DNA from 4 places in the Streptomyces sp. NPDC090108 genome. Region 1 is predicted to be linked to each of the others. Evidence: riboswitches for the same ligand, from Rfam matches in the RefSeq annotation. Region 1 holds a riboswitch; each other region holds the start of a gene.

What was found. A riboswitch is a leader RNA that binds a small molecule or an ion and turns the genes downstream of it on or off. The one in region 1 is predicted to bind cyclic di-AMP.
Positions count from the first base shown of each region.
Region 2: linked by a shared signal. The riboswitch ahead of ACIPRD_RS28255 (M23 family metallopeptidase) and the one ahead of ACIPRD_RS04055 (C40 family peptidase) in region 1 are both predicted to bind cyclic di-AMP.
Region 3: linked by a shared signal. The riboswitch ahead of ACIPRD_RS04880 (transglycosylase SLT domain-containing protein) and the one ahead of ACIPRD_RS04055 (C40 family peptidase) in region 1 are both predicted to bind cyclic di-AMP.
Region 4: linked by a shared signal. The riboswitch ahead of ACIPRD_RS15730 (M23 family metallopeptidase) and the one ahead of ACIPRD_RS04055 (C40 family peptidase) in region 1 are both predicted to bind cyclic di-AMP.

Region 1 is NZ_JBIVDQ010000001.1:923,579-930,665, reverse strand. Features, by position in the region: gene ACIPRD_RS04065 (NlpC/P60 family protein) at 1-138, opposite strand, end outside; gene ACIPRD_RS04060 (hypothetical protein) at 568-921, shown strand; gene ACIPRD_RS04055 (C40 family peptidase) at 997-2,205, opposite strand; cyclic di-AMP (ydaO/yuaA leader) riboswitch at 2,213-2,385, opposite strand; gene pcrA (DNA helicase PcrA) at 2,647-5,145, shown strand; gene ACIPRD_RS04045 (M23 family metallopeptidase) at 5,210-6,847, opposite strand; gene ACIPRD_RS04040 (esterase/lipase family protein) at 7,010-7,087, opposite strand, start outside.
Region 2 is NZ_JBIVDQ010000009.1:17,099-24,185, forward strand. Features, by position in the region: gene ACIPRD_RS28245 (PrsW family intramembrane metalloprotease) at 1-882, shown strand, start outside; gene ACIPRD_RS28250 (aldo/keto reductase) at 907-1,854, opposite strand; gene ACIPRD_RS28255 (M23 family metallopeptidase) at 2,060-3,100, opposite strand; cyclic di-AMP (ydaO/yuaA leader) riboswitch at 3,108-3,278, opposite strand; tRNA gene ACIPRD_RS28260 (tRNA-Met) at 3,593-3,666, opposite strand; gene ACIPRD_RS28265 (dihydrofolate reductase family protein) at 3,810-4,943, opposite strand; partial or broken gene ACIPRD_RS28270 (MarR family winged helix-turn-helix transcriptional regulator) at 5,013-5,516, shown strand; gene ribA (GTP cyclohydrolase II) at 5,907-6,554, shown strand; gene ACIPRD_RS28280 (acyltransferase family protein) at 6,689-7,087, shown strand, end outside.
Region 3 is NZ_JBIVDQ010000001.1:1,097,178-1,104,264, reverse strand. Features, by position in the region: gene ACIPRD_RS04900 (M56 family metallopeptidase) at 1-4, opposite strand, end outside; gene fahA (fumarylacetoacetase) at 332-1,549, opposite strand; gene ACIPRD_RS04890 (ATP-grasp domain-containing protein) at 1,875-3,122, shown strand; gene ACIPRD_RS04885 (HAD family hydrolase) at 3,257-4,081, shown strand; gene ACIPRD_RS04880 (transglycosylase SLT domain-containing protein) at 4,179-4,670, opposite strand; cyclic di-AMP (ydaO/yuaA leader) riboswitch at 4,674-4,913, opposite strand; gene ACIPRD_RS04875 (polyprenyl synthetase family protein) at 5,464-6,474, shown strand; gene ACIPRD_RS04870 (outer membrane lipoprotein carrier protein LolA) at 6,771-7,087, shown strand, end outside.
Region 4 is NZ_JBIVDQ010000004.1:142,227-149,313, reverse strand. Features, by position in the region: gene ACIPRD_RS15745 (GNAT family N-acetyltransferase) at 1-2,000, opposite strand, end outside; gene ACIPRD_RS15740 (HPr family phosphocarrier protein) at 2,186-2,467, shown strand; gene ACIPRD_RS15735 (GntR family transcriptional regulator) at 2,722-3,417, opposite strand; gene ACIPRD_RS15730 (M23 family metallopeptidase) at 3,688-4,419, opposite strand; cyclic di-AMP (ydaO/yuaA leader) riboswitch at 4,432-4,595, opposite strand; gene ACIPRD_RS15725 (pitrilysin family protein) at 4,883-6,283, opposite strand; gene ACIPRD_RS15720 (pitrilysin family protein) at 6,280-7,087, opposite strand, start outside.

The DNA.
Region 1 (7,087 bases):
CGGGGTCAGCTGCGGCGCGGCGTGGGCCGTGCCGTCGAAGGCCGTCGCGGTGGCCGCGCCCGCGAGGGCGAGGGTGGCGGCCGTTCGCGCCGTGTTGCCGCTGAGCGAGCGCTGTCGGGACTTGCGGTGCGCTGCCACCTGGACAGTCACGTCCTTCCGTAGGGCTCGTCCGGCCGAGGCCCGGACGACCTGGGGGTCTGCGCGTCCGGCGGCCGCCCGCACAGGGGGTCGGGCCGCCGCCGGACCTCCTCGGCGGTGGTGGCCGACGGCCGCCCTGGTCGGGGCGGCGGTGGGGAGCCGGTCACCTGGGGGAGGACGCTAGGCCCGTTGGTGACAGGTCGGTAACGCGGTGTACGGAACTGGTTCCGACGGACCGAGGTGTGACCGTATGTGAGCGGATTGCCGGAGAGGAGTCGTCGTCTTCACACAGCGTGGTGATCGATGCGCCGAATGCGGGGACGAGTGAGGCGTGGGGTGCTATGCGGCGCATATATGCACGGTCCACCGGTGTGGTGTCGGGGGGCCGATGACGGGCGGAGCGCACATATCTGACTAGGCTCCGGAGTCATGGACGTACTCATCCATCTCTTCGTCGGCCTGCACATCATCGGCATCGCCGCGCTGCTCGGCGGCTTCCTCACCCAGATGAAGGCGATGGGCCGGGGCACGGCCCGCTTCGTCCCGGGAATGCTGCACGGCGCGTTCACCATGCTGGTCACGGGCGTGATCCTGGTCGGCCTCAACGAGGCCCAGGGGCACCACGTCAACTCCATCAAGATCGGCGTGAAGCTCGCCCTGCTGATCGTGATCCTCGGGCTGGTCTACGTGAAGCGCGACGACGAACAGGTCGACAAGCGCCTCTTCGGGCTGGTCGGCGCGCTGACCGTGGCCAACATCTTCATCGCCGTGCTGTGGACGTGACGTAGCGCGGGCCCGTGCCGGCCCGGCCGTGCAGGCCGGTGCCGGCACGGCCGACGGCCACGCCGGTCAGGCCGGTCAGGCCGGGCGTACGACGCTGTGGACGACCGTGCCGGGGTCGTACCGGACCGGGGCCTCCTGGACGTACTCGCCCGGACGCGGGGCGTGGATCATCATCCCGTCCCCCAGGCAGAGCCCCACGTGGCTGCCGTCGTCGTGGAGGAAGACCAGATCGCCCGCGCGGGCGTCGGCGACGGGGACCGGAGTGCCCGCGGCGGCCTGTTCGTGCAGGCCGCGCGGGATGGTGACGCCCGCGGCCTTCCAGGCGGCCTGGGTGAGACCGGAGCAGTCGTACGAGCCGGGCCCGCTCGCACCCCAGACGTACGGCTTGCCGATCTGGGCGCGCGCGAACGCGACCGCCTTCTCCGCCTTGGTCCACGCGGACGCGGGCGCGACGGCGGGGGGTACGGCTGCGGCGACGGCGGCGGGTTGAGCGGCGGGCTCCTGGGCGCTGTCCTGCCATGCGGTGGGGGGCGCCTGCTCCGGGCCGGCGGCCGTGAACCCGCTGAGCAGCCCGCGCGCGGAGAGGAGCTTGCGCTGGACGGCGTTCTTGGCGGCGCTCGGGTCGTACGCGGACGGGGCCGCCGTCTCCACGACGGGAGCGGCCGCCGGAGCCGCCGCCGGAGGCGCCATCGGCGCGTTCACCTGTGCGGTCGCCGCCGCTGCGGCCGGGCCGGCGTGCGGCTCCTGGACGGCCGGCGTGCCGGGAGCAGGATGCGGTGCGTACAGAGCCTGGGACACCTGAGGCGCCTGAGACATCTGAGGCACCTGCGATGCCTGAGGCACCTGTGATGCCTGCGGCGCCGGCGTGTTCCGCGCGTTCTCCTGCCGCTTGCGCACGGTGGAGGCCAGCCGGTCCATGAGGCGGCTCTGGTGGAAGTAGTCCTGGGGGTGGTCCTGCGGGCTCTCCTGCGCCGCGGGGCTCTCCTGCTGCGGGGAGTCGGTCCGGGCGCGCTGCCTGGCGCCCCACTCCCGTCCGCCGCGCTCCCGGGCGGGCCGGTCCTTGCCGTCCTCCTGGCGTTCGGACGCCGACTCCGCCCTGCGGTAGAAGTCGTCGATCTTCCTCTCGATCTCCTCCGCGCTCGGCCTGCCGTCGGCGGCGGCCGCGGCGGGCTCGGCCGTCTGGGACAGGACGGCCACGGAGGTGAGTGCCGCGGTGGCGAGGGCGGGGGCACGGAGACCGGTTCCGTTCGTGCCCGCGGGGTGCGGCTTGCGGTGCGACGCCAAGGGAGGCGACTCCTTCCAACGTGCCGCCTACCGGGTTAGCTGTCGGGTTCGGGCGGGTGGTTCGGAAGGGTTGCCCTACGGCCTTCTCCCAGCGGGATGTGGGCCGATTCACCCCAGATCGGTGTGGGTCCCCGGCTCCGGCTGCCCTGCGGGGCGTACGGGACTCGGCGGAGGCCGCGCGGCCCGGCGACGTTCGCCGGAAGGGGTCGTGCGGCCTGCTCGCAACTTAGCCAACTCGTGTGTCTCGTGTGAAGGTTGCTGTGCCATATGTCCGATACATTTTCGTGACCTGAGGGCGAGATCACATGCTCGTGACGGGATGATTCCGCAGGGTGAGGGGTACGCGGGCCCGCGCGGCGGGTTGATCAACTCTGCGCGGAACCGGCCATGTTCCCGGGGTGGCGGCCGGTTGTCGGTGCGGCGCCCTAGACTCGTAGAGCGATGAGCAGCCTCTTTGACGACAGCTTCCTGGCGGACCTCCAGGCCCCTCGCGGCCGCGACGAGGAACTCCCGCCGCCGCCCGAGGACGATCACGCTCCGGAGCCGCTTCCGGACGATCTGTTCGGCGGGAAGTTCGACCTGCCGCCGGACCGGGACGCCCACTACCGCGACGGCGCCCCGCGCCCCGCGCTCGACGCGGCGGCCCTCCTCGACGGGCTGAACGAGAACCAGCGTGCGGCGGTCGTCCACGCCGGCTCGCCCCTGCTCATCGTCGCCGGCGCCGGCTCGGGCAAGACCCGTGTGCTCACCCACCGCATCGCCCACCTGCTGGGCGAGCGGCATGTGCACCCGGGGCAGATCCTCGCGATCACCTTCACCAACAAGGCCGCGGGCGAGATGAAGGAGCGCGTCGAGCAGCTCGTCGGGCCGCGCGCGAACGCCATGTGGGTCATGACCTTCCACAGCGCGTGCGTGCGCATCCTGCGGCGCGAGTCGAAGCGGCTCGGCTTCACCTCGTCGTTCTCGATCTACGACGCCGCCGACAGCAAGCGCCTGATGGCCCTGGTCTGCCGCGACCTGGACCTCGACCCCAAGCGCTTCCCTCCGAAGGCCTTCAGCGCCAAGATCAGCAACCTGAAGAACGAGCTGATCGACGAGGAGGACTTCGCCACCCAGGCCGCCGACGGCTTCGAGAAGACCCTCGCCCAGGCCTACGCGCTCTACCAGTCGCGCCTGCGCGAGGCCAACGCGCTCGACTTCGACGACCTGATCATGACCACGGTCAACCTGCTGCGCGCCTTCCCGGACGTCGCCGAGCACTACCGCCGCCGCTTCCGCCACGTCCTGGTCGACGAGTACCAGGACACCAACCACGCCCAGTACGCCCTCGTGCGCGAACTGGTCGGCTCCGGCGTGCCCGCCGCCGGGGACAACGGGATGCCGCACGCCGAGGCGGACCTCCCGCCCGCCGAGCTGTGCGTCGTGGGTGACGCGGACCAGTCGATCTACGCCTTCCGCGGCGCGACCATCCGCAACATCCTTCAGTTCGAGGAGGACTACCCGAACGCGACGACGATCCTGCTGGAGCAGAACTACCGCTCCACGCAGACCATCCTCACCGCCGCCAACGCGGTCATCGAGCGCAACGAGTCCCGCCGCCCCAAGAACCTGTGGACCAACGCCGGACAGGGCGCGGGCATCACCGGCTACGTCGCCGACACCGAGCACGACGAGGCCCAGTTCGTGGCCGACGAGATAGACCGCCTCACGGACGCGGGCGACGCGAAGGCCGGGGACGTCGCCGTCTTCTACCGCACCAACGCCCAGTCCCGTGTCTTCGAAGAGGTCTTCATCCGCGTCGGCCTGCCCTACAAGGTCGTCGGCGGTGTCCGCTTCTATGAGCGCAAGGAGGTCCGGGACGTCCTGGCCTACCTGCGTGTCCTCGCCAACCCCGAGGACTCGGTCCCGCTGCGCCGCATCCTCAACGTCCCCAAGCGGGGCATCGGCGAGCGCGCCGAGGCGATGATCGACGCCCTCTCCCAGCGCGAGAGGATCAGCTTCCCGCAGGCGCTGAAGCGCGTCGACGAGGCGTACGGCATGGCCGCGCGCTCCACCAACGCGGTCAAGCGGTTCAACACGCTGATGGAGGACCTGCGCACGATCGTGGAGTCCGGCGCCGGACCCGCCACCGTCCTCGAAGCCGTCCTCGAACGCACCGGCTACCTGGCCGAGTTGCAGGCGTCCACCGACCCGCAGGACGAGACCCGCATCGAGAACCTCCAGGAACTCGCCGCCGTCGCGCTGGAGTTCGAGCAGGAGCGCGAGGAGAGCGAGGAACAGGGCACGCTCTCGGACTTCCTGGAGAAGGTGGCCCTGGTCGCCGACTCCGACCAGATCCCCGACGATGAGGACGGCGACGGCGTCATCACCCTGATGACCCTGCACACCGCCAAGGGCCTGGAGTTCCCGGTCGTCTTCCTGACCGGCATGGAGGACGGCGTCTTCCCGCACATGCGCTCCCTCAACCAGACCAAGGAGCTGGAGGAGGAGCGCCGCCTGGCCTACGTCGGCATCACCCGCGCGCGCGAGCGGCTCTACCTCACGCGGGCCGCGCTGCGCAGCGCGTGGGGCCAGCCGTCGTACAACCCGCCCTCCCGGTTCCTGGAGGAGATCCCGGCCACCCATCTGGAGTGGAAGCGGACGGGAGCGGTCGCGCCCAAGTCCTCCGGGTCCGTGTCCGGCATCGCGGCCTCGCTCTCCTCGTCCCGCTCCCGCTCCCGCTCGTCGGCGTCCGGGGCGTCCGGCTTCGCCACGCGGCGGACCTCGGAGAAGCCGGTGGCCTCCCTGGCCGTCGGTGACCGCGTCACCCACGACCAGTTCGGGCTCGGTACGGTCGTCGCGGTCGCGGGTGCGGAGGACAAGGCGCAGGCGACGATCGACTTCGGGGACGGCAAGCCGAAGCGTCTGCTGCTGCGCTACGCGCCGGTGCAGAAGCTGTAGCCAAAGCGCCCGGCCGGCACGGTTGCCCCCACCGGAGCGGTGGGGGCACGTCCCGTCGGGGGGATCAGGTCGGGTCGAGTCCGTGGCTGCGCAGCCACGGCAGCGGGTCCACCGCCGCGCCGCCCGCGGGACGCACCTCGAAGTGCAGGTGCGGGCCGGTGGAGTTGCCCGACTTCCCGGAGAAGGCGATCGGCTGGCCGGCCTTGACCGACGTGCCGGAGGAGACGCGGTAGCTCGAGAGGTGGCAGTACCAGGTCTCGGTGCCGTCCTTGGCCGTCAGGATCAGCATGTTGCCGTAGGCGTTGTTCCACTTCGTGGTGACGACGCCGTCGGTGGCCGCCATCACGGTGGTGCCGTAGGAGACGGGGAAGTCGATGCCCGTGTGCACGGACATCCAGTTCACACCCGCCTGGCCGAAGTAGGCGCTGAGCCCGTGCTGCGTCACCGGGAGCACGAACTTGGGGCGCAGCCGCTCCTTGAGCGCGGCCTCCGCGGCCGCCTTCCTCTTCTCCAGCGCCGCCTGCGTCCTGAGGTCGATGCGCTCCTGGGTGCGGCTCGCCCGGTCGGCGAAGTCGTCGGCGCCGGCGGAGAGGGTCTTGAGCTGGGTGTCCAGTTCGCTGTTGGCGACGGACGGCTCGACCGCGTGGGCGTCCGAGGCGGAGGCCGTGGTCTCCTTGTCGTCGCCGGACAGACCGCCGACGGAGGCGGCCGCGATCCCGGCGACCCCCATCACGCAGACCGAGGGCACCGCGACGGTCAGCAGCGCGGAGCGCTTGGCGGGCGTACGGCGCCGGGAGCGCGAGCGGGGCTCCGGGACGAATTCCTCCTGGTCGTCCAGCAGGTCGGGTACGACGGGCAGTTCACCCGTGGCTCCCCACTCGCCGTCCTCGCCCGGTACGTCGTTCGCCTCGGGCGACGGATCCGTGCCGTGCGCGTCGGCCCCGTCGGGTGCGAGGTCCGCGCCGTGTATGCCCGCGGCACCGTGCTCGTCGTACTCCGCGTAGGAGTTGCCGTCCTCGTACGGCACGCCGGTCGCGGGGTCGGCGAGCTGCTCCTGCCCGGTGCCGGTGCCGCCGGAGTTCCAGTGCGTGGCGTCGTACGCGCCGGTGTCGAAGGTCTGCGTGCCCCAGTCCCACTGCTGGGCCGGATCGGCGACGGGGGCCTGCCCGGCCTGGAGCCAGGCGCCGCTGTCCCACTGCCCGCTGACGTCGTCGCCCGCGGCCTGCGGGGGGACGGTCCAGCCGGTGGTGTCGTAGGCGGCCGGGGCGTACGCGGTCTGGTCGTAGGCGGTCTGGTGCGGGGCCGCGTAGGGGTCGTAGCCCGCGACATGACCGGTGCCGGTCTGCCACTGCGTGGAGTCGTAGCCGCCGGCGGTCTGCTCGCCGCCCGGGAGTCCGCCGTAGTGCGCGTCGGTGCCGTAGGCGCCGGCCGCGAAACCGGTGGTGTCGTAACCGGTGGTGTCGTAACCGCCGTACGAGGTGAGGTCGCCGTAGTCGGCTTCCTGTGCAGCGTAAGGGGCGTAGTGCGTGGAGGCGTCGGAAGCCGGAGCCGGGGTGGTCAGGGTCCCCGACGGGTGACGGTCGTTCACCAACTTCTCTTTCGCCTCGACAACAGGGGCTGCCAGAGCAGTGCGGCGACTGTACCCGGCGGTATGCGGGCACGACAATCTTCTGCCGGTTTCGCGTGCGCGGGAAACGGGCATTCGGCTGTGTTTCGGGGGAGGGCGGGCGCGAGCTTGGCCCTGTGTTCGATGAGCGTTCGAGATCGGGTGACGCTGCGTCACCGTCGAGCGGGCCCCGCGGCACGGCCTGCCACGTCCTCCGGGTGTCCCGCCGTGCCTCCCGGGTCCGCTTCAGGGTCTCCCTCAGGCCACCGTGAGACCGCCGACGAGCCGCTCCCCGGGGTGCGGCTCGTCCAGCGCCTCCCGTATCCCGGCCGCCAC
Region 2 (7,087 bases), on a different contig from region 1:
CGCGTCCGGCGCGCCCTGCTCCCGGTGGGCGGCCTGCTGCTCGCGATGAGCATGCACGCCCTGTGGAACGGTTCCTCGGTGTTCGGCGAGTTCGGCTTCTTCGCCGTGTACGCCGCCTTCATGGTGCCCGCCTTCGGACTGCTGACCTGGCTGGCGGTCTGGACCCGGCAGCGCGAGCTGCGGACCGTGCGGGAGGAGCTGCCCGCGTATGTGTACGCGGGCTGGCTGGGGCCGGCCGAACCGTTCGCCCTGGGGTCGATGCGGGCCCGGCGGACGGCCCGCGACCACGCCCGCCGGCACTTCGGCGGAAAGCCCGCGGGTCGGGCGGTGGCGCAGTACGAGGCGTACGCGACCTCTCTCGCGTTCCTGCGGCACCGGGCACGGCGGGGGCGCGGGGGCGCGGACTTCCTGGTGCGCGAACGGGCGCTGCTGGAGGCGCTGTGGGAGCGGCGCGAGGTGGCCCGGCCCGCGCTGGAGCACGCGGCGCTGGTGGTGGCACCGCGCCGCCCCGCGACCCCCTGGCCGGCGTACGGGGCCCCGGCGCCCTACGGGTACGGCCAGGGTCACGGATACGGGTCGGGGTACGGCCAGGGGCCGGGGTACGGATCCGGGCCCGGTCCGGCCTGGGGGTCCGGGCCCGGGTACGCGGGACACGGGCCGGGACCGATGCCCGCGCAGGGACCGTTCCCGGGGCCCGCACAGGGACCGTTCCCGGGGCCCGCACAGGGACCGTTCCCGGGGCCCGTGCCGGGACCGGGACTCGTACCGCCGCAGGGCCCGATGCCGGGACAGGGTCCGATGCCGGCGCAGGGGTACGGCTACCCGGCGGGGTACGGCTACCCGGCCGCGCCCGATCCCGCGTTCAACCCGTACCGGTCGTAGCCGCGCGGGGCTCCCGGATCCGGGTCAGGCCGACGCGTCGGTCAGCCGGGCCAGTTCCGCGTCGGTGAGGCGCAGCCCGGCCATGCCGAGCAGGGCCGGGAGCTGGTCGGCCGTACGGGCCGAGGCGATGGGCGCGGTGACCGTCGGCTGGGCGGCGAGCCAGGCCAGGGCGACCGTGGCGGCCGGGACCTGGCGGTCGGCGGCGATCTCGTCCAGGGCGGTGAGGACCTGCCGGCCGCGCGCGGACTCCAGGTGCTTGGCGGCCGAGCCGGCGCGGGCGCTGTCGACCGTCGTACCGGGGCGGTACTTGCCGGTGAGGAACCCGGAGGCCAGGGAGAAGTAGGGGACGGCGGACAGCCCCTCGCGCAGGGCGAGGTCCTGCAGCGGGCCCTCGTAGGTGTCGCGGGAGACCAGGTTGTAGTGGGGCTGGAGGGCGACGTAGCGGGCGAGGCCCTCGCGGTCGGAGAAGTCCAGCGATTCCTGGAGACGCTCGGGGCCGATGTTGGAGGCGGCGATGTGCCGGACCTTGCCCGCCTTCACCAGTTCGTCGAGAGCGCTGATGATCTCCTCGACCGGAATCTCGGGCTGGTCGAAGTGGGTGTAGTAGAGATCGATGTGGTCGGTGCCCAGACGGCGCAGGGACGCGTCGGCGGCGGCCTTGATGTTGGCCGCGGACAGACCCTTGTACTCGGGGTGCTGGCTGACCTTGGTGGCGACGACGATCCGGTCGCGGTTGCCGCGGGAGGCCAGCCACCTGCCGAGGATCGTCTCCGACTCGCCGCCGGTGTTGCCCTCGGCCCACGCCGAGTAGCTGTCGGCGGTGTCGACGAAGTTGCCGCCCGCAGCGGCGTAGGCGTCGAGGACGGCGAAGGAGGTCGCCTCGTCGGCGGTCCAGCCGAAGACGTTGCCGCCGAGGGCCAGGGGGAAGACCTCGAGGTCGGAGGAGCCGAGCTTGCGCAGAGAAGCAGTCATGTTCCTTCTCAACGGTCCCTCCGGCACCACCCATTCCTGGTTCCCGGGAAGAAGGTGTGAAGCCAGGGGCCCGTGGGACGGTGGTGACGGGTGGGGTCCGTGCGGATCCCTCGGTGTCACGCGGGTCGCGGTGCGCGCGGAAAAGGCCCGGCCCCGTCCTGTCGGGTGACGGACGGGGCCGGGCCGGGTGCCGGTGCGGCGCGGGTCAGGGGTTCAGCCCGTTGCCCCGCAGCCACGCCATCGGGTCGATGCCGGTCGCCTGGCCCCCGGGGTGGACCTCCAGGTGCAGGTGCGGGCCGGTGACGTTGCCGGTGGCGCCGACGCGGCCGATGACCTCGCCGGTGCTGACCTTCTGGCCGACGGAGACGTTCAGCGAGGACTGGTGGCAGAACCACAGCTCGGTGCCGTCGTCGAGGGTCAGGACGGTGCGGTAGCCATAGGCGCCCGCCCAGCCGGCCTGCGTGACGGTGCCGCTTTGGATGGCCTTGACCAGGGTGCCGGTGGGCGCGGCGAAGTCGAGGCCCGTGTGGTAGCCGGAGGACCACATCGAACCGGCCTCGCCGAAGGTCGAGGTGATCGTGTACGACGGGACCGGCAGGGCGAACTGCTTGGCCAGCTTCGCCAGGCGCTCCGCCTCGGCCTGCTTCTTCGCGTCGGCCTCGGCGTCCGCCTTGGCGGTGACCGCCTTGGCCGCGGCCTCCTTCTCCGCCTTGGCCGCCGCGTCGGCGCTCTGCTTCTCGGCGGCGGCGACGGCGGCCGCGGTGGCCCGGATGTCGGCCTTGCTCTGCTGCTTCTCGGCCTGGGCCATGATCCGGCTGCGCAGGGCCTCGCCCGCGTCGCCGTCCTGGCCGCTGCTGTCCGAGGAGGCGCCGACCTGGCTCAGCGAGGCGGTCTCGGCCTGGTGGGTGTCGGAGGAGCCGCCGTCGAAGAGGGATCCGACGGACGACACGGACAGGTCCGGCACGGAGAGGGAGACCGGCGGCTTGCCGGTGTTGGCGCTGGCCATGCCGCCCGCGCCGACGGCGGCGATGACACCGACACCGAGGACGGTGGAGCTGCGGGCGAGTCCGCCCCCGCGCTGCTTGGCGACGCGGTGCCGGCCGCGCACCGGGGAGACGGACTCCTCGGTGGGGTTCCACTCCTCCCAGGGGCCCTCGTCGACGCGCGGACCGCCGTAGCCGAAGGTCTCGGGGTCACGCTGGGCCGGTATGAACGGGGCTTCCGGGGCAGGGGGGTTGGACGCCACGCGGGCGCGCTCCTTTCCTTCCTCCGCCTACCGGGTTAGCTGACGGGTTCGGAGCAGGAAGGTCTCCTACGCGCGTATACCTATGCGTGGAACTGATGCGGTTCACGTAGGTATTCGCGTGATTCACCCCAGGGTGGTGGTTCCCCGGTTCCCTCACGGGATTCGGCACATGCGCACGGCGCCGCCTCGGTTGACGGCTGGGACGACCGCGCTGCGTTATCGAACGTTAATAGACCCGCGTACCGGATTCCAAGCCGTTCCACTTGATCGTTAAGGCCATACGCAGTGGACGTAAGCCCCCAGGAGCGCCGAAAAAGGGGCGAGTTGACCGGCCATCAGGAGTCACACGGGTTTTGATGGTGACTCAGGGGGAACGCGGATGGCTTTCGCGCGCTCACCGAGGGTGATACGGGAAATGCGGCGGAACCGCACGGGGAACGGAAAAGACTCAGGGCCGGAATCCGTTTCCGGATTCCGGCCCTGAGTCTTCAGTAGCGGGGACAGGATTTGAACCTGCGACCTCTGGGTTATGAGCCCAGCGAGCTACCGAGCTGCTCCACCCCGCGTCGTTGTGTCTCAAGCATACGTCATGTTCGGGGTGCGATGCACATCCGTTCCGGGTGACGTGGGTCGCTCCGCTCCGGAGGCCTTCCCGGCGGCCGGAGCGGAGGGTGTGCGGGCGGGCCCCGGCGCGCGGGGCCCGGGCCCCTCAGCCCGCCAGGTGCGCGTTCGGCGCCTTCGCCAGAGCCTCGTACTCCGGCAGCAGGACGACGTCCGCGCCCGCGTCCGCCAGGACGCCGGCGCCGTCGGCCGACGCAACGAAGGTGTCCGGCTCGCGCCAGGCCGTGACCACCCGGCGCACGCCGGACCGCAGGATCAGCTCCGCGCACGGGGCGGGCCGGGAGGCGCGGCGGGAGCAGGGCTCCAGGCTGCTGTAGACGGTGGCACCGGCCAGCCGCGGATCGGCGGGGCCGACCTTGGCGAGAGCCGCCTCCTCGGCGTGGGCGACGGGGTCGCCGCCCTCGCGCGAGTGGCCGCGCGCCAGCTCGGTCCCGTCGGCGGCGACCACCACCGCGCCGACGCTGAAGGCCGTGTCCGACGGGGGGCACAGGGCGGCCAGCTCGCAGGCGGTGCGCAGCCAGTGCCGGTCGGCGGCGGCGGGCAGCGGGCCGGTGCCGGGCGCGGTGGGCTCGTACCGCATGAGGACGACGTCCTCGATCCGGCGGCTGTCGGTCAGCCTCAGCCGTCCGGCCTGGTAGGCCCCCGGCCCGAACAGACGCGGGGCCTGCTCATCGCCGACGAACAGCGGGGCGACCACCAGCTGGAGCTCGTCGGCGAGGCCCTGCTGGAGGAGCTGGGTGTGCACGGTGCCGCCGCCCTCCACCATGAGGCGCCGTACGCCCCGGACGTCGTGCAGGTGCTCCAGCAGGGCGCGCCAGTCGAGGGCGGCGCCGAGGGAGACGACGTCGGCGGTCGCGCCGAGGAGTCCGGCGGCCCGCCCGGCGCCCCGGTCGGTGGTGCAGACGAGCTTCTCGCCGCCGGTGTGCCAGAAGTGGGCGGCGGGGTCGAGGTCGCCGGTGGCGGTGACCGTGACCTTCAGCGGGTACTCCGGCCCGCCCCCGGCGACCCGGGCCGCGCGGCGCGCCGGGTCGTTGACGAGGAGCCTGGGGTTGTCGGCGCGGATGGTCCCGGCGCCGATCAGGATGGCGTCGACCGAGGCCCGCACCTCGTCCACCCGGTCGAAGTCGGCGGGGCTGGACAGCAGGAGCCGTTCGGGGCCGGTGTCGTCCAGATAGCCGTCGAGGGAGACGGCGGCGGACAGCAGGACGTACGGGTACGGCATCGGCGCGCTCCCTCGGGGAGACCCACACGGAGTCTTGGTTCAAGTTTGAAACAAACCTACACTGGCGGCATGACGACCCGCTGGCTCAGCCCCGAGGAGCAGCGCGCCTGGCGCGCCTACATCGCCGCCTCCCAGCTCCTGGAGGACGCGATCGACCGCCAGCTCCAGCAGGACGCCGGCATGCCGCACCTCTTCTACTCCGTGCTGGCCAACCTCTCCGAGACGCCCGGGCGGAGGCTGCGCATGACCGACCTCGCCGAGAAGCTGAAGATCACGCGCAGCAGGCTGACGTACGCGGTGACCCGGCTGGAGCGGGACGGGCTGGTACGGCGGGAGGACTGCCCCCAGGACCGGCGCAGCAGCCTCGCGGTGCTGACGGACCAGGGGATGGCCGTTCTGGAGCGTACGGCACCCGGGCACGTGGAGACCGTGCGCGAGACCCTCTTCGCCCGGATCACGCCGGAGCAGGTGCGGCAGCTGGAGGAGATCTGCGGCGAGGTCGCACGCGGGCTCCAGGGCGAGGACACGGGGGCCGTGGCGGAAGGAGTGCCGTGGCGGCGGCGGTCGGCCGCGTGCGCGGGGGCCGCCGAGGGGGCGGCCGCAGCGGAGACACCGGACGCGCGGACGACGCCCGGGGTGCCGGGGGCGTCCGGGACGCCCGGGACCACCGGGACGCCCGGGACGCCCGGGACGCCCGGGACGCCTGAGGCGTAGAACCGGCGGGCCCGGGGACGCCGCACGGGCCCGACGGACGCGCGGCTCGCCAGGCGGCGCGACGCCCCCGCACCCCTGCACCCCCGCACCCCCGCACCCCGACAGCCCGGCACCCCCGCGAGGACCCGCACCCGGCGGAGATCCACCCGCACCCATTGATTCAACTTTTAAGCATGGGATAGGGTCCCGGATCAAGCATCTGCTTCAAATCTGAAGCAGATGACGCCGCACGGACACCCGGAGACCCGCATGCCCGACACTCCCGCCGCCGCCACGCCGCGCGCCCGCGTCCGGGTACCGCTGCACTTCCCGGACGGCTACGTCGTCGACGCCGAACTCGTCACCTTCCACGGACTCGCCGACGGCCAGGAACACCTCGCCGTCGTGCTCGGCGACCCTGGTCCCGTCCCGCTGGTGCGCCTGCACTCCGAATGCCTGACCGGTGACGTGTTCGGCTCGGCCCGCTGCGACTGCGGACCGCAGTTGCGCGAGGCGGTGGAACGGATCGCGGAACGCGGGGGCGTGCTGCTCTACCTCCGCCAGGAGGGCCGCGGCATCGGCCTGTACAACAAGCTCGACGCCTACGCGCTCCAGGACCAGGGCCTGGACACCTACGAGGCGAACGCCGCCCTCGGCCTCCCGGAGGACGCCCGCGACTACACGGCCGCCGCGCAGATGCTGGCCGCCCTCGGCGTCACCGAGCTCGACCTGCTGTCCAACAACCCTGACAAGGCTGGCCAGTTGCGCGCCCTCGGCACGACCGTGCGCGACCGCGTGCCGACCGGCGTCTTCACCACGGCCCACAACGTGCGCTACCTGCGCGCGAAGGTCCTCCAGACCCAGCACACCCTGCCGCTGGGCGAGTTGGGCGGTCTGACGGGGCTCAACGCCGGGTGACCCGGCCGGGCGCGGCACCCCCGGCACCCCCCGGACACATGCAAGGCGCAGGAAACGCCGTACTGTTGAACCTCATGGCTCCGAGCGACGTATCAGTCACCATGGGTGGTTCTCCGACGTCACGGGCCGCGGTCGTGAGCACCCGGCCGGAATCCTCGCATCCGGGTCCGTACGCGGGCGACGGCCCGGACCCGCACGCCGCGGTGCCCCGGCCGGACGGGGCGGCCGGGGTGCCCGCCCGCGGGCAGCTCCTGGGCCTGGACGGACTGCGCGGACTGGCCGCCCTGTACGTGGTCCTCTTCCACTGCCGGCTGCTCGCCCTGCCGGGATTCCCCCACGACTCGGGCCCGCGCTGGCTGAGCTGGCTGATGTACGGACGGCTGGCGGTCGTCTTCTTCCTGGTGCTCTCCGGGTTCTCCCTGGCGGTCTCGCCGGCCCGCGCCGGCTGGCGCACCGCGGGCACGGGCCGCTTCCTGCGCCGGCGCGCCTGGCGGATCCTGCCTCCGTACTGGGCGGCCCTCGCGCTGAGCCTC
Region 3 (7,087 bases), 170 kb from region 1:
TCATGCCGGGGCTCCGGTTCCTGGTCGGGCGGGAGTGCGGGTGGCGGGTGCTGCGTGTGCGGTGCGCGTGTGCCGTGCGTGGAGGTGCGTCGGCGGTGCGCGGACGATGCTCGGGCGATGCGTGGGCGTGCACCGGGGTGCGGTGCGTGGCGTGCGGCGCGTGGACCGTGCCGTGTGCCGTCCCGGTGCGGAAGTCCGCTCCGTCCCCGCCAGTATGACGGGGACGGGGGCCGCGGGGCAGGTGCCGGCGGGGATCCGGTCCCGCCCGGACCCGCCGCCCGCGCACCTGCCGCGTCCGCGCGAACTGTGGTGCCAGTATGGCGAGTTCACCTCACCCGGTCACCACGCGCCCGCTGACCTCGCCCAGCCCGATCCGGCCGCCGTTCTCCCCGGGGGCCCAGGCGGACAGGGTCACCACGTCCCCGTCCTCCAGGAAGGTGCGCTTGCCGCCGGGGAGTTCGAGCGGGTCGCGGCCGTTCCAGGTCAGCTCCAGCAGGGAGCCGCGCTGGTTCTCGGCGGGGCCGCTGACCGTGCCGGAGCCGTACAGGTCGCCGGTGCGCAGCGAGGCTCCGTTGACCGTCAGGTGGGCGAGTTGCTGGGCGGCGGTCCAGTACATGGTGGAGAAGGGCGGTTCGGAGACGACCTCGCCGTTGATCGCGACGGAGATGCGCAGGTCGTAGCCGCCGGGCTCGATCTCGGTGGCCGAGTCGTCGAGGTAGGGGAGCAGCGGGTGGGTGCGCTCCGGGGGTGCCACGCGCGCGTGGTCGAGGGCCTCCAGGGGGGTGATCCACGCCGAGACCGAGGTCGCGAAGGACTTGCCGAGGAAGGGGCCGAGGGGGACGTACTCCCAGGCCTGGATGTCCCGCGCGGACCAGTCGTTCAGCAGGCAGAGCCCGAAGACGTGCTCCCGGAAGTCGCCGAGCGCGACCGGGCTGCCCTGCGCGGAGGGCGCGCCCACGACGAAGCCGACCTCGGCCTCGATGTCGAGCCGGACCGAGGGGCCGAAGACGGGCGCCGGGTCGCCGGGTCCCTTGCGCTGGCCGGAGGGCCGTACGACGTCCGTGCCGGAGACCACCACCGTGCCGGCGCGGCCGTGGTAACCGATCGGCAGATGCTTCCAGTTGGGGGTCAGCGAGTCCTCCGCGTCTGGGCGGAAGATGCGGCCGACGTTACGGGCGTGGTTCTCGGAGGCGTAGAAGTCGACGTAGTCCGCGACCTCGAACGGCAGGTGCAGGGTGACCTGCGACAACGGATGGAAGAAGGGCTCGGTCGTGTCGCGGTGCGCGGGCACCGTGACCCATGCCGTGAGCGCGCGCCGCACGTCCGACCAGGCGGTGCGGCCGGCGGCGAGCAGCGGGCCGAGGGTGGGGCGGTCGAGGAGGGAGACGTAGGGCGAACCGAGCGCGGCGGCCGCGGCGCCCGCGTCGAGAACGTGGTCGCCGAGCCGGACGCCGACCCTCCGTTCCGTGCTGCCGGAGGGCGAGAACACGCCATAGGGGAGGTTGTGCGGGCCGAAGGGGTCGCCCTCGGGGACGTCGAAGGGGGGCATGGGGTGCTGCCTCACTCTCATCCGGGCCATGCATGGCGCTGTGTTCCATGTGGTCGCGCCACACGTTACGACTGCGTCATGTGTCTTGGGCAGTGCCTCAGGAGGTGTTCGGCCGGAGTCCCGACGAGGGAAGGCGCCGGCCCGGGGGAGGCGGGTGGCGTTGGCGTACGGGTTGCCCGGGCCGTGCATAAAGAGTTCGCAATGTCCGAATAGGTCTTGTCGGAGGGGCTAATTCCGGCTTAGCGTCCTTGGGGGACACGGACGGGGTGGGTCCGTTCCGTAGGGGGGACGCGTGGGGGGACCCGTGGCCAGAGACACCGTCAGTGTGCCTTTCGAGGCGGACCGCGAGGTGCCGGGGCTGATCGTCAAGTTCGGCGGCTACCCGCTGCACCACGGCGGGGTCGGCGCGATCCGCAGTCTCGGCAGGCTGGGCGTGCCCATGTACGCGATCACCGAGGACGCCTACACACCGGCGGCCTCGTCGCGGTACCTCAAGCGGGCGTTCGTGTGGCCGACGACCGGCGCCGAGGACCCCGGGCACCTGGTCGAGGGGCTGCTGCGGATCGGCCGCCGGATCGGGCGTCCGACGGTGCTGATCCCGACGGACGAAGAGGCCGCCGTCCTGATCGCCGAGCACCAGGACGCCCTGGCCGGACCCTTCCTCTTCCCGCGGGTCGACCCCGCGCTGCCCCGCCGGCTGGCCAGCAAGCAGGGACTGCACGAGCTGTGCGCGGAGCACGGCATCGCCAGCCCTGAGGCGGCCTTCCCGGAGTCGTACGAGGAGATCGCCGCCTTCGCCGACAAGGCGCGCTTCCCGGTGGTGGCGAAGAACCGCGAGGCGTTCGTGCGGCGCAAACAGCCCGCCGTCAACGGGACCACGAGGATCACCACCCGTGAGGGTCTGCTCTCCCTCGCCCGCGACTGGGGCGAGCAGCCCGGAGTGATCCTCCAGGAGTACCTGCCGAGGGAGGAGGCGGAGGACTGGATCGTGCACGCCTGCTTCGACGCGGACTCCAGCCCGCTCGCCCTCTTCACCGGCGTCAAGGTCCGCTCCTGGCCCCCGCACGCGGGCATGACGGCGAACGCGTACGTCGTCGACAACCCGGAACTCGCCGATCTCGCCGCGCGCTTCATCAAGGAGATCGGCTTCAGCGGCATCGTCGACCTCGACCTGCGCTTCGACCGGCGCGACGGACAGTACAAACTCCTCGACTTCAACCCGCGCATGGGCGCCCAGTTCCGGCTCTTCGAGAGCGGGTCGGGCGTGGACGTCGTACGCGCCATGCACCTGAACCTCACCGGCCGCCCGGTTCCGGAGGGCGAGCAGCGCTCCGGCCACCGCTACGTCGTGGAGAACATCGACCTGCCCGCCCTCCTCGCCTACCGCCGCAGCGGCTACACGACGCCGCACGCGCCGGCCCGGGCGAGCGGGACCGAGCTGGCCTGGCTCGCGGGCGACGACCCGATGCCGTTCCTCACCATGCTCGCCCGCTTCGTGCGTCCGGGCGCGCAGCATCTGTACCAGCTGTGGCGCACCAACCGCCGCGGCAGCACCGGCCCGGCCCCGAAGTAGCCGGGGCCGCCGGCCGGGGGACGTGGCGCGCGCCGCGGGCGGGTACCCCGCGAGCCTCGCCCGGCATCCCCCGGCGCACAAGTGCCCGTGCAGCAGGGTGAGTCGGGGAGTCGCGCGGTCCGTATTCTCTGATCATGGCCGCACCTCTCCCGTACTCACTGATCGCCACCGATTTGGACGGGACGCTGCTGCGCGGCGACGACACCGTCTCCGACCGGTCGCTCGACGCGCTCGAACAGGCGTCGCGGGCCGGCGCCCGCCATCTGGTGGTCACGGGCCGCCCGGCCCCGCGGGTACGGCCGCTGCTGGACCTGCTCGGCTGCACCGGGCTCGCCGTCTGCGGGCAGGGCGCGCAGGTGTACGACGCGGGCGCCGGCCGTCTGCTGTGGTCGGTGCGCCTGGACCGGGACCTGGCCGAGACGGCGCTCGGCAAGATCGAGGCCGAGGTGGGGCAGGTGCACGTGGCCGTCGACCAGGACGGTGTGGACGGCCTCACGCTGATCGAGCCGGGCTACCGGATGCCGCACCCGACCCTGCCCGCCGTGCGGGTCGGCCGCCGCGACGACCTCTGGTGCGAGCCCATCAGCAAGGTCCTGCTGCGCCATCCCACGCTGTCCGACGACGAGTTGGCGGCGGCGGCCCGCTCGGTCGTCGGCTCGCTGGCGACGGTCACCATGTCGGGACCCGGGACGGTCGAGCTCCAGCCGTGCGGGATCACCAAGGCGACCGGTCTGGCCATGGCCGCCGAGCACCTCGGCCTCGGCCGGGCCGGCACCCTGGCCTTCGGCGACATGCCCAACGACATCCCGATGTTCGACTGGGCGGCCCGCGGCGTCGCCATGGCCGACGCGCACCCTCAGCTGAAGGCGGTGGCGGACGAGGTCACCCTCTCGAACGAGGACGACGGCATCGCGGTGGTGCTGGAGCGCGTCTTCGGCTTCCGCGCCACCGTCCTCTGAGCGGCACCCCGCGCCGGGACGACGCGAAGGGGTGCCCCTCGGATCCACCGGCTGGATCCGAGGGGCACCCCTTCGTTCACCCGTCCTCGCGGACGGCTCAGTACGCGCCGAAGACGTTGTCGATCGAGCCGTAGCGCGCGGCGGCGTAGTTGCACGCGGCGGTGATGTTCGCGACCGGGTCGTAGGGGTCGAACGAGGTGCCGGCCACGTGGTAGGCGCGGAAGGTCGGGTCGATGACCTGGAGCAGGCCCTTGGACGGGGTGCCCTTGACCGCGTTGGAGTCCCAGAGGTTGATGGCGAGGGGGTTGCCCGAGGACTCGCGCATGATGTTGCGGTGGATGCCGTCGTAGGTGCCCGGGATGCCCTTCTGGGCCATGATCGCGAGCGACTCGCGGATCCAGCCGTCCAGGTTGTTCGGGTAACCGGCCGGGGTGGTGGCCGGCGTGGTGGCGGCCGCGGGGGTGGCGGCGGAGGCGCTGGTGGTGCCCAGGAGGGTCAGCGCGAGGGCGGCGGCACCGGTGCCGGCGACGGCGAGGGTGCGGGCGATACGGGCCGTACGGGCACGGCGGGGCTGAGCGGCAGCAGGCATGGGGACGTTCCTCTCCGCCGCCTGCGAGGTGAGCTGTCGGGTTCGGGCGGGGAGGTGCCCGGCCACGCCCGGTGATTCCCCCAGGCCCGTCGGGCGCTGGGAGAGGCGTGGCTTCACCCCGAGCCGGTCCGTACGGCATGTGCCGTCCGTCCCGGCGGACTTACCTGGTTCCCCCGCTCCTGCCGTACGAATGCTTCATCGGTGGGTGATGCCGGGCGCGGCAGGATTCGGCGTTCGCCCGACGGCCCGGAACGTATGCGAGAGCACATGTCCGGAACAAGTGTCGGAATCACACAACGTGCCAGTTGACCTTGATCTGTACCAATTGAGGCACTTGATCCTTTGCGATCGCCAACCCTCAACTGGCCGGGCGGGCAAGGTGCCACCGGCGTGGACGAGGGGCTCGCGGGGGCGGCTCGCCGGGTGGGGGCGCGTGACCCAACTCACGAAGTGTCAAAATGCGCAAAAACAGACAAGGGGGATTAGGTGGATTAAGTCTGTTTGGGGCCATTCGGGGGTGTCGGTCCCCTTCCGGGCGGAACCTCTGGGGTGGCGCCCTTCGTTGGCGTGTGTGGAGGTGCGACGGTGGGTGCATCTTCCCGTTAAGTCGATAAATGTCCGTTCTTATTACCTGATCGCGAACACGCCGGTTGTGATCCGATACCTCCCGGGCTGGACCGGTGGGTGCTATCGGTGATCGAAAGAGGACCGGATACGCTGACTCGAGTGGTGGCAGCGACCTATCGACAAACCGCATGAGCGCCAGCAGACACCTGCAGACAGGAGACTCCTCGTGACCGTCACCGGGCCGTTCGGGCTGAGCGTGCGGGACCAGGCTCTGGAGGCCGATGTCCAGGTCGGACTGGCGGCTGTCGAAGAAGGCCTGCTCGAGGCCACCAAGAGCGAGGTCCCGTTCATCACGGGAGCCTCCCAGCATCTCGTGCGGGCCGGCGGCAAGCGGTTCCGGCCCCTGCTCGTGCTGCTCGCCGCGCAGTTCGGCGACAAGCACGCGCCGCGCATCGTGCCGTCGGCCGTCGTCGTGGAGCTGACCCACCTGGCCACGCTGTACCACGACGACGTCATGGACGAGGCGGCCGTGCGCCGCGGCGTCGACAGCGCCAACTCCCGCTGGGGCAACTCCGTCGCGGTCCTCACCGGCGACTTCCTCTTCGCCCGCGCCACGCAGATACTGGCCGACCTCGGCCCCGAGGCCGTACGCGTCCAGGCCCTCGCCTTCGAGCGGCTGGTCACCGGTCAGATACTGGAGACCGCGGGTCCGATGGACGGCCGCGACCCGGTCGAGCACTACCTGGACGTGCTCGCGGGCAAGACGGGCTCGCTGGTGGCCGTCTCCTGCCGGTTCGGCGCGATGATGTCCGGCGCCGACGAGACGGTCGTCGACGTGCTCACCCAGTACGGGGAGCGGCTCGGCGTCGCCTTCCAGCTCGCCGACGACTTCCTGGACATCGCCTCCGACTCCCACGAGTCCGGCAAGACCCCGGGCACCGACCTGCGCGAGGGCATCCCGACGCTGCCGGTCCTCCGGCTGCGCGAGCGGGCCGCGCGTCTCGGCCTGCCCGAGGACATCGCGCTGTGCGAGCTGCTCGACTCCGACCTCAGCGACGACGCCCGGCACGCGGAGGCGCTGACCGCGCTGCGCGCGCACCCCGCGCTGGAGCAGGCCCGCCGGGACACCATCCGGTACGCGGAGGAGGCCCGCGCCGCGCTGGCCCCGCTGCGCGAGTGCAGCGCCAAGGCCGCGCTGCTCGAACTGTGCGACGCGGTGGTCCACCGGGCCGGCTAGCACCCCGTCGGACAGCCCGCCACCCGGAGCGCCGGGTCGCGCGCCGTCCGCTCCGCCGGACAGACATGAGGGCGGTGTCCCCGCACGACCCCTACGGGTCGGGTGGAGGCACCGCCCTCCGGCGTCATACCGCAGGTGTACGCGCAGTTGCCTCCGAGGTCTGACGATTCCCGGCGCCGGATTTGGTGAGATGGAAACCACGGGAATCACCACTCCTCACCGATTCGGGTGAGAATGGCGGCTCAGATGGATTCATCGCGAGGGAAGCCGCCGCCGACGACGGAGGTAAGGCAGACATGGCACCGTACGAATCCGACGACGTGAAGGGCGCCGCGCCGGACGAGGAGCCGCGCTCCGCGGGCCGCAAGGCCGCGAGGTACGCCGTTCCGGTGGCGGTGGTGGGCGTCGCGGCCGTGACGATCGGCCTGGTCCCGGCGCTCGCCGACTCCGGCGACCCCGACCTGCCGAAGATCAGCGCCCAGCAGCTCATAGAGAAGATCGCCAAGTCGGACGTGCAGCAGCTGTCCGGCACGGTGAAGACCGACACCGACCTCGGCCTGCCCGACCTGGGCGGCATGGAGAACGGCATGCTGTCCGGCGCCGCCGGGGGCGG
Region 4 (7,087 bases), on a different contig from region 1:
GAGGGGGGCTTCGGCCAGGGGGTGGCCGGTGGACGTGCCGGGGACGCCGCCTCGGTGGGCGGGCGCCGGGCCGGGGGGAACTCCGGGGTGCCGTCTCCGGCGGACGCCGCCTTCCCGGCCGCCTGAGGGGCCGTGCTCGCCGCCGCCGACAGCGCCTCGGCGAGCCCGCCGAGCTCGACGTGCACGACCAGCACCGGCTTGCCCGGGACCGTGGCCGCCGCCGACCTCAGGGCCTGCGCGAGCTCCGCGTCCTCCTGCGAGGACTCCCCTATCGCGGGGATCGCCGTGACGATCACCGCGTCGCACGTCTCGTCCGCCAGGGCACGCGACAGCGCGCGGTGGAAGTCCCGGGCCGTCGCCGCCGTCGTCAGGTCCAGCGGACGGGACGGCCGCAGGCCCTCGGCGAGGCAGCGGTCGTACGTCAGCATGCCCAGCGACTCGGAGTTCCCGAGGATCGCGACGCGCGGCCCCGCCGGAAGCGGCTGCCGGGCGAGGAGCAGTCCGGCGTCGACCAGCTCGGTGATGGTGTCCACCCGGATCACACCGGCCTGCCGGAGCAGCGCGGAGACGGTCTCGTGCGGCAGGCGCGTGGCCTGCACGGTGTGTCCCTGCGGTCCGGATCCGGTGCCCTGCACCACGACGAGCGGCTTCGCGGCCGCGGTGCGCCGGGCGAGGCGGGTGAACTTGCGGGGGCTGCCGAGGGACTCCAGGTACATGAGGACGACGTCGGTGTCCGGGTCGTCGTACCAGTACTGGAGCAGGTCGTTGCCGGAGACGTCGGCCCGGTTGCCGGCGGAGACGAAGGTGGAGACGCCCGTGATGCCGGTGACCCCTCCCCCGCGCCGGTGGAGCCGGGCGAGCAGGGCGATGGCTATGGCGCCGGACTGGGCGAACAGTCCGATCCGGCCCGCACGGGGCGACTCAGGCGCGAGCGAGGCGTTCAGCCGGACGTCCTCGGCGGTGTTGATGACGCCGAAGGCGTTCGGGCCGATGATCCGCATGCCGTACGCGCGCGCCTGCCGGACGAGGGTCCGCTGCCGCTCCCGTCCGTCGGGCCCGCTCTCGGCGTATCCGGCGGAGAGCACGACGAGTCCCTGCACCCCGTGCGCTCCGCACTCGGCGACCACGGCGGGCACGTCCTCGGCCGGTACGGCGACCACCGCGAGGTCCACCGGACCCTCGATGTCCCGCACCGAGCGGTACGCGGGCACGCCGTCGATCTCCGTGACGTCCTCGGGGAAGGACTGGTTCACGGCGTACAGCGGCCCCCGGTAGCCGGCGGCCCCGATGTTCGCGAGGACGCTGCGGCCCACTCCGCCGGACGTGCGTCCGGCGCCGACGACCGCCACCGAGCCGGGCGCGAGCAGCCGCCGGACGGAGCGGGCCTCGGCGCGCTGTTCCCGCGCGCGCTGCACGGCCAGGGAGCGGTCGGTGGGTTCGAGGTCCAGTTCCAGGCGTACGACGCCGTCCTCGAAGCTGCGCTTCTGGGTGTAGCCGGCGTCCGTGAACACCTTGATCATCTTGGTGTTGGCGGGGAGCACCTCGGCGGCGAAGCGGCGGATGCCCCGCTCGCGCGCCACGGCCGCGATGTGCTCCAGGAGGGCGGAGGCGACCCCGCGCCCCTGGTGGGAGTCCTGGACCAGGAAGGCGACTTCGGCCTCGTCGGCCGGCGCGGAGGCGGGCAGTCCACCCGCGCCGATCCGGTCGTAGCGCACGGTGGCGACGAACTCGTCGCCGATGGTGGCCGCGAGGCCCACCCGGTCCACGAAGTCGTGGTGCGTGAAGCGGTGGACGTCCTTGGCGGAAAGGCGTGGGTACGGCGCGAAGAACCGGTAGTACTTCGACTCGTCCGAGACCTGCTCGTAGAAGCTGACCAGCCGGTCGGCGTCGCCGATGGTGATGGGGCGCACGCGCGCGGTGCCGCCGTCGCGCAGCACCACGTCCGCCTCCCAGTGGGCGGGATACTCGTGCCGGTCCCGCCGGTCCGCCGAGGTCTGCATGGGCCCCAGGTTACGGCTCGCCCACGACAACATCACGGAACGCTTCATGAGGGACCATGGAAGACACGCTCGGGCCGAGGCCGCGGTCCGACGACACGCCGGGGCGGGGTGGGTGACCGCCTCCGGCGCGCTGCACGATATGGAAATCTGGTCTAGACAACCCTGTGACTGAAGGGCAGCATCACATGGCTGAGCGCCGCGTCAACGTCGGCTGGGCCGAGGGCCTTCACGCCCGCCCCGCTTCCATCTTCGTCCGGGCCGCCACGGCCTCAGGCGTCCCGGTCACGATCGCCAGGACCGGCGGCACGCCGGTCAACGCGGCCTCCATGCTGGCCGTTCTGGGCCTGGGTGCCCAGGGAGGCGAGGAGATCGTCCTCACCTCCGAGGCCGAGGGCGCGGACGCCGCCCTGGACCGGCTGGCCAAACTGGTCGCCGAGGGCCTGGAGGAACTGCCCGAGACGGTCTGAGCTCCGGGCCGCTCCCGGAGACCGGGGCGTCTCGGTCCCGGGCCTCGCGACGGCCTCGGTTCCAGGCCGATTCCTGGCCGATTCCGGATTTCCGGACGAGGCCGGTTCCGAGTGGCTTCTGGAAGCCGCGTCACCCTTTTCGAGGGGGCGCGGCTTCCGCGTTTCCCGGACCCGTCCGGAGGAATTCACGGCACACGGAATCAGGCGTCGGAAATGCCGCTCCGAACGCCTCCCTTTTGTATACGGCTCGCGTGTTAATTCCGGAGACTCGGCATGTTTACGGGATGTTGCGGGTTCCTCACACGCTCCGCGCGGTCGCCGTTCGCGGGGAAGCGGAGGCGGTGCGCGAGGGTCGCCCGCTCGGTGTGCAGCGCCGTGAGCGCCCGTGCGCGCTCGCTGTCGCCGCGCGCCACCGCGTCCACGATGGCGCCGTGCTCCGTCCAGGACTCCACGGGGCTGAGCGGCGCCTCCACCACGTACATCCAGGCGATCTTGTGCCGCAGCTGAGTGAGCACCGAGGTCAGCGAGTGGCTGCCACAGGCCTGGGCGAGCGTGACGTGGAACCAGCCGCCCAGCGAGCGCAGATCCTCGCTGCTGCCCCGGCGCGCCCGCTCCTGACCCAGCCTGACCAGGCCGCGGAGCACCTTCAGATGGGCCTCGGTGCGCCGCTGGGCGGCCCGGGCGGCACCGAGCGGCTCCAGCAGCAGGCGCATCTCCAGCAGGTCGGCGGCCTCCTGTTCGGTCGGCTCGGCCACACAGGCGCCCGCATGCCGCCGGGTCACCACGAAGCCCTCCGCCTCCAGGGTGCGCAGGGCCTCGCGGACCGGGACGCGGGAGACGCCGTAGCGGCGGGCGATGACCTCCTCGGTCAGCCGGCTGCCGCGCTCGTGGACACCGGAGACGATGTCGTCCCGGATCGCCGTGCACACCGAATGTGCGGGAATTCGCATGCCCGACCTCCGTCTCGATCCCCGGGAAACGTCGACGATGGACGCGTTGTTCCGTGACTCTATGGCAATGAGCCGGAATTTCCGACGGCGGACCGGATTCCAGGGATATTTTTTGGACAGCGGGCGCGGAAGGTGCGGAAGCCGTTCACAGAACGGCGAAAGCCCCGGCCGGACGGGCCGGGGCCTCGGAACGCCGTACGGAAACCGCCGCGGGACCCGCGGGAAGCGGGCGGGGAGGGCGGGGGCCGTACGGGAGTCGCGCGGGCGTCGTCAGACGTCCAGGCCGTGCTCTCGGAGGTAGGCGACGGGGTCCACGTCCGAGCCGTACTCCGGCGTCGTACGGGCCTCGAAGTGCAGGTGCGGGCCGGTGACGTTGCCGGTCGCGCCGGACAGGCCGATCCGCTCGCCCGGGGTGACCCGCTGTCCCGGGGTGACCCCGATGGACGACAGGTGGCCGTACTGGGTGTACATGCCGTCGGCCATCCGGATCACGATCTGGTTGCCGTAGGCGCCGCCCCAGCCGGTGGAGACGACCGTGCCGGCGCCGGCCGCGTGGACGGTCGTGCCGCTCGCGGCGTGGAAGTCGATGCCGGTGTGCGAACCGGAGGACCACAGGGAGCCGCCGGTCTTGTAGCCCGTGGAGACGTACGAGCCGGAGATCGGGAGGACGAAGGCGTTCAGGCGCTTGCGCTCGGCCTCGCGGGCGGCGCGGGCCTCGGCCTCGCGCTCCTTCGCGGCCTTCTCCGCGGCCGCCTTCTTGTCGGCCGCGGCCTTCTGGGCGTCCGCCTGCGCGTCGATCTCCGCGGCGAGGGTGTCGTTGACGGTGATCACCGGGGTGAGGCCGGTCCGCTCGACGGAGTTCTCCGCGGCGAGGGCCGGGGACGCCGCGAGGGTGCCGACGACACCGGTGGTGGTGAGGGCCGCGATGCCGGCCGCGTGAGCGGTGGTGCGCTTGACCCGGCCGGGCTTGCGATGCTTCCCGGTGGCGCACATGAACGCCATGGAGTGGCTGGTCCTTTCCTTCCCTCTCGCCTACCGGGTTAGCTGACGGGTTCGGAGCAGGAAGGTCTCCTACGGGCACCCTCGCTCGCGCGCGGGCATCCGATTCACCCCAGGGACGTGGTTGGGTCCCCGGCTCCCCTGGCTCGCGCCGTACGGGGACTCGGCGATGGCTGTCCGGTGCCGCGGGCGCGGCGTGGTGCCTGACGAACAGCCCGGATGACGCTAAAGGGGGCGGCTCGGGATCCTCAAACGGATCCGGGCTTTTGTAGCGCATCCCACAGGGCAGACGGGCAACACCCGTACCAATCCGGACATCTGGGGGTGAGGGGGAGCCCGAGCCGGCGGGGCCCCGGGAACGGCGTGGGGACCTGACGACCCGTCGGTCCTCAGATCCCCACACTCGCACGTGTGCGCCGTACGGCTGTTCGCCGGCGGCCGGCCGGGCGCGGCCGTTCTCCCGCCTCTACTCGGCGGCCACCACCGTGACTTCGCCGATGCCGAGCGCCTCGACGGGCTCCTTGATCTCGGCCGCGTCGCCGACGAGGACGGTCACCAGGCGGTTCTCCGGGAAGGCGTTGACGACCGCGGCGGTCGCCTCGACCGTGCCGGTGGCGGCGAGCCGACGGTACAGCTCGGCCTGGAAGTCGTCGGGCAGGTGCTGCTCGACCTGGTCCGCGAACGTGCTCGCGACGGCGGCGGCGGTCTCGTACTTCAGCGGCGCGACACCGACGAGGTTCTGCACGGCGACGTCCCTCTCGGCGTCCGTCAGGCCCTCCGCGGCCAGCGTCCGCAGCACCTTCCACAGGTCGTCGAGCGCGGGGCCGGTGTTGGGCGTGTCGACGGAACCGCTGATGGCGAGCATCGCGATGCCGGGAGCGCCGTCGGGGGTGGCGGGCGCGGAGCGCAGGACCTGCCCGAAGGCGCGCACGCCGTAGGTGTAGCCCTTCTCCTCGCGCAGGACGCGGTCCAGGCGGGAGGTGAGGGTGCCGCCGAGGCAGTAGGTGCCGAGCACCTGCGCGGGCCACACGCGGTCGTGCCGGTCGGCGCCGACGCGGCCGATGAGCAGCTGCGTCTGGACGGCTCCGGGCCGGTCGACGATGACGACACGGCCGGTGTCGTCGGCGGTCACCGACGGCACGGGCCGGGGCGTGCCCGGGGTGCCGGTCCAGGCGCCCAGGGTGTCGGCGAGCAGGGCGTCCAGATCGCTGCCGTCGAGGTCACCGACGACGACCACGGTGGCCGTCGAGGGGCGCACGTGGCGGTCGTAGAAGGCGCGTACGGCCGCGGCGTCGATCTTCTCGACGGTGTCCTCGGTGCCCTGGCGGGGGCGGGACATGCGCGAGGTCGCCGGGAACAGCTCCTTGGAGAGCTCCTTGGCGGCCCGGCGGGAGGGGTTCGCCAGCTCGTGCGGGATCTCGTCCAGGCGGTTGCGGACCAGCCGCTCGACCTCGCTCTCGGCGAAGGCGGGCGCGCGCAGGGCGTCGGCGAGCAGGGCCAGGCCCTTGGCCAGGCGGGAGGCCGGGACCTCCAGGCTGAGCCGGACACCGGGGTGGTCGGCGTGCGCGTCGAGCGTGGCGCCGGCCCGTTCCAGTTCGGCGGCGAACTCCTCGGCGGAGTGCTTGTCGGTGCCCTCGGAGAAGGCCCGCGCCATGATCGTGCCGACGCCGTCCAGGCCGGCCGGTTCGGCGTCCAGGGGGGCGTCCAGCAGCACCTCGACGGCCACGACCTGCTGGCCGGGGCGGTGGGAGCGCAGGACGGTCAGGCCGTTGTCCAGGGTGCCGCGCTCGGGAGCGGGGAAGGCCCACGGCTTGGCCTCGCCCGGCTGCGGCTGGGGGTGGAAGTCCATCGTGGCGAGCTCGGTCACTTGCCCGTCTCCTCGTTGTGGTCGGCCGCTTCCACGGTGGCCTCGGCCTCCGGGTCCTCGGGCACGTCGGCGTCCTCGGCGAGTTCCGGGGACTTCGGCTCGTAGACGAGGACCGCGCGGTTGTCGGGGCGCAGGCGGGCCTTGGCGACCTCCCGGACCTCCTCGGGGGTCACCGCCAGCACGCGCTGGACCGCGGTCAGGGCGAGCTGCGGGTCGCCGAACAGGACCGCGTAGCGGCACAGTTCGTCGGCGCGGCCGGCGACCGTGCCGAGCCGGTCCAGCCACTCGCGCTCCAACTGGGCCTGGGCGCGCTCCATCTCCTCGGGCGTGGGGCCCTCCTCGGCGAAGCGGGCCAGCTCCTCGTCGATGGCGGCCTCGATGACGGGTACCTCGACGTCGCCGGAGGTCTTCACGTCGAGCCAGCCGAGCGAGGGCGCGCCGGCCAGGCGCAGCAGGCCGAAGCCGGCCGCGACGGCCGTGCGGTCGCGCCGTACCAGGCGGTTGTACAGACGGGAGGACTCGCCGCCGCCGAGGACGGTGAGGGCCACGTCGGCAGCGTCGCACGCGCGCGTGCCGTCGTGCGGGAGGCGGTAGGCGGCCATCAGGGCACGCGCCGGGACCTCCTCGACGACGACCTCGCGCAGCTCCTCGCCGTGGATCTCGGGCAGCGAGCCGTCGCGGGGCTCGGGCTTGCCGTCGTGGGCGGGGATGGAGCCGAAGTACTTCTCGATCCAGGCGAGCGTCTGCTCGGGGTCGATGTCGCCGACGACCGACAGCACGGCGTTGTTGGGCGCGTAGTAGGTG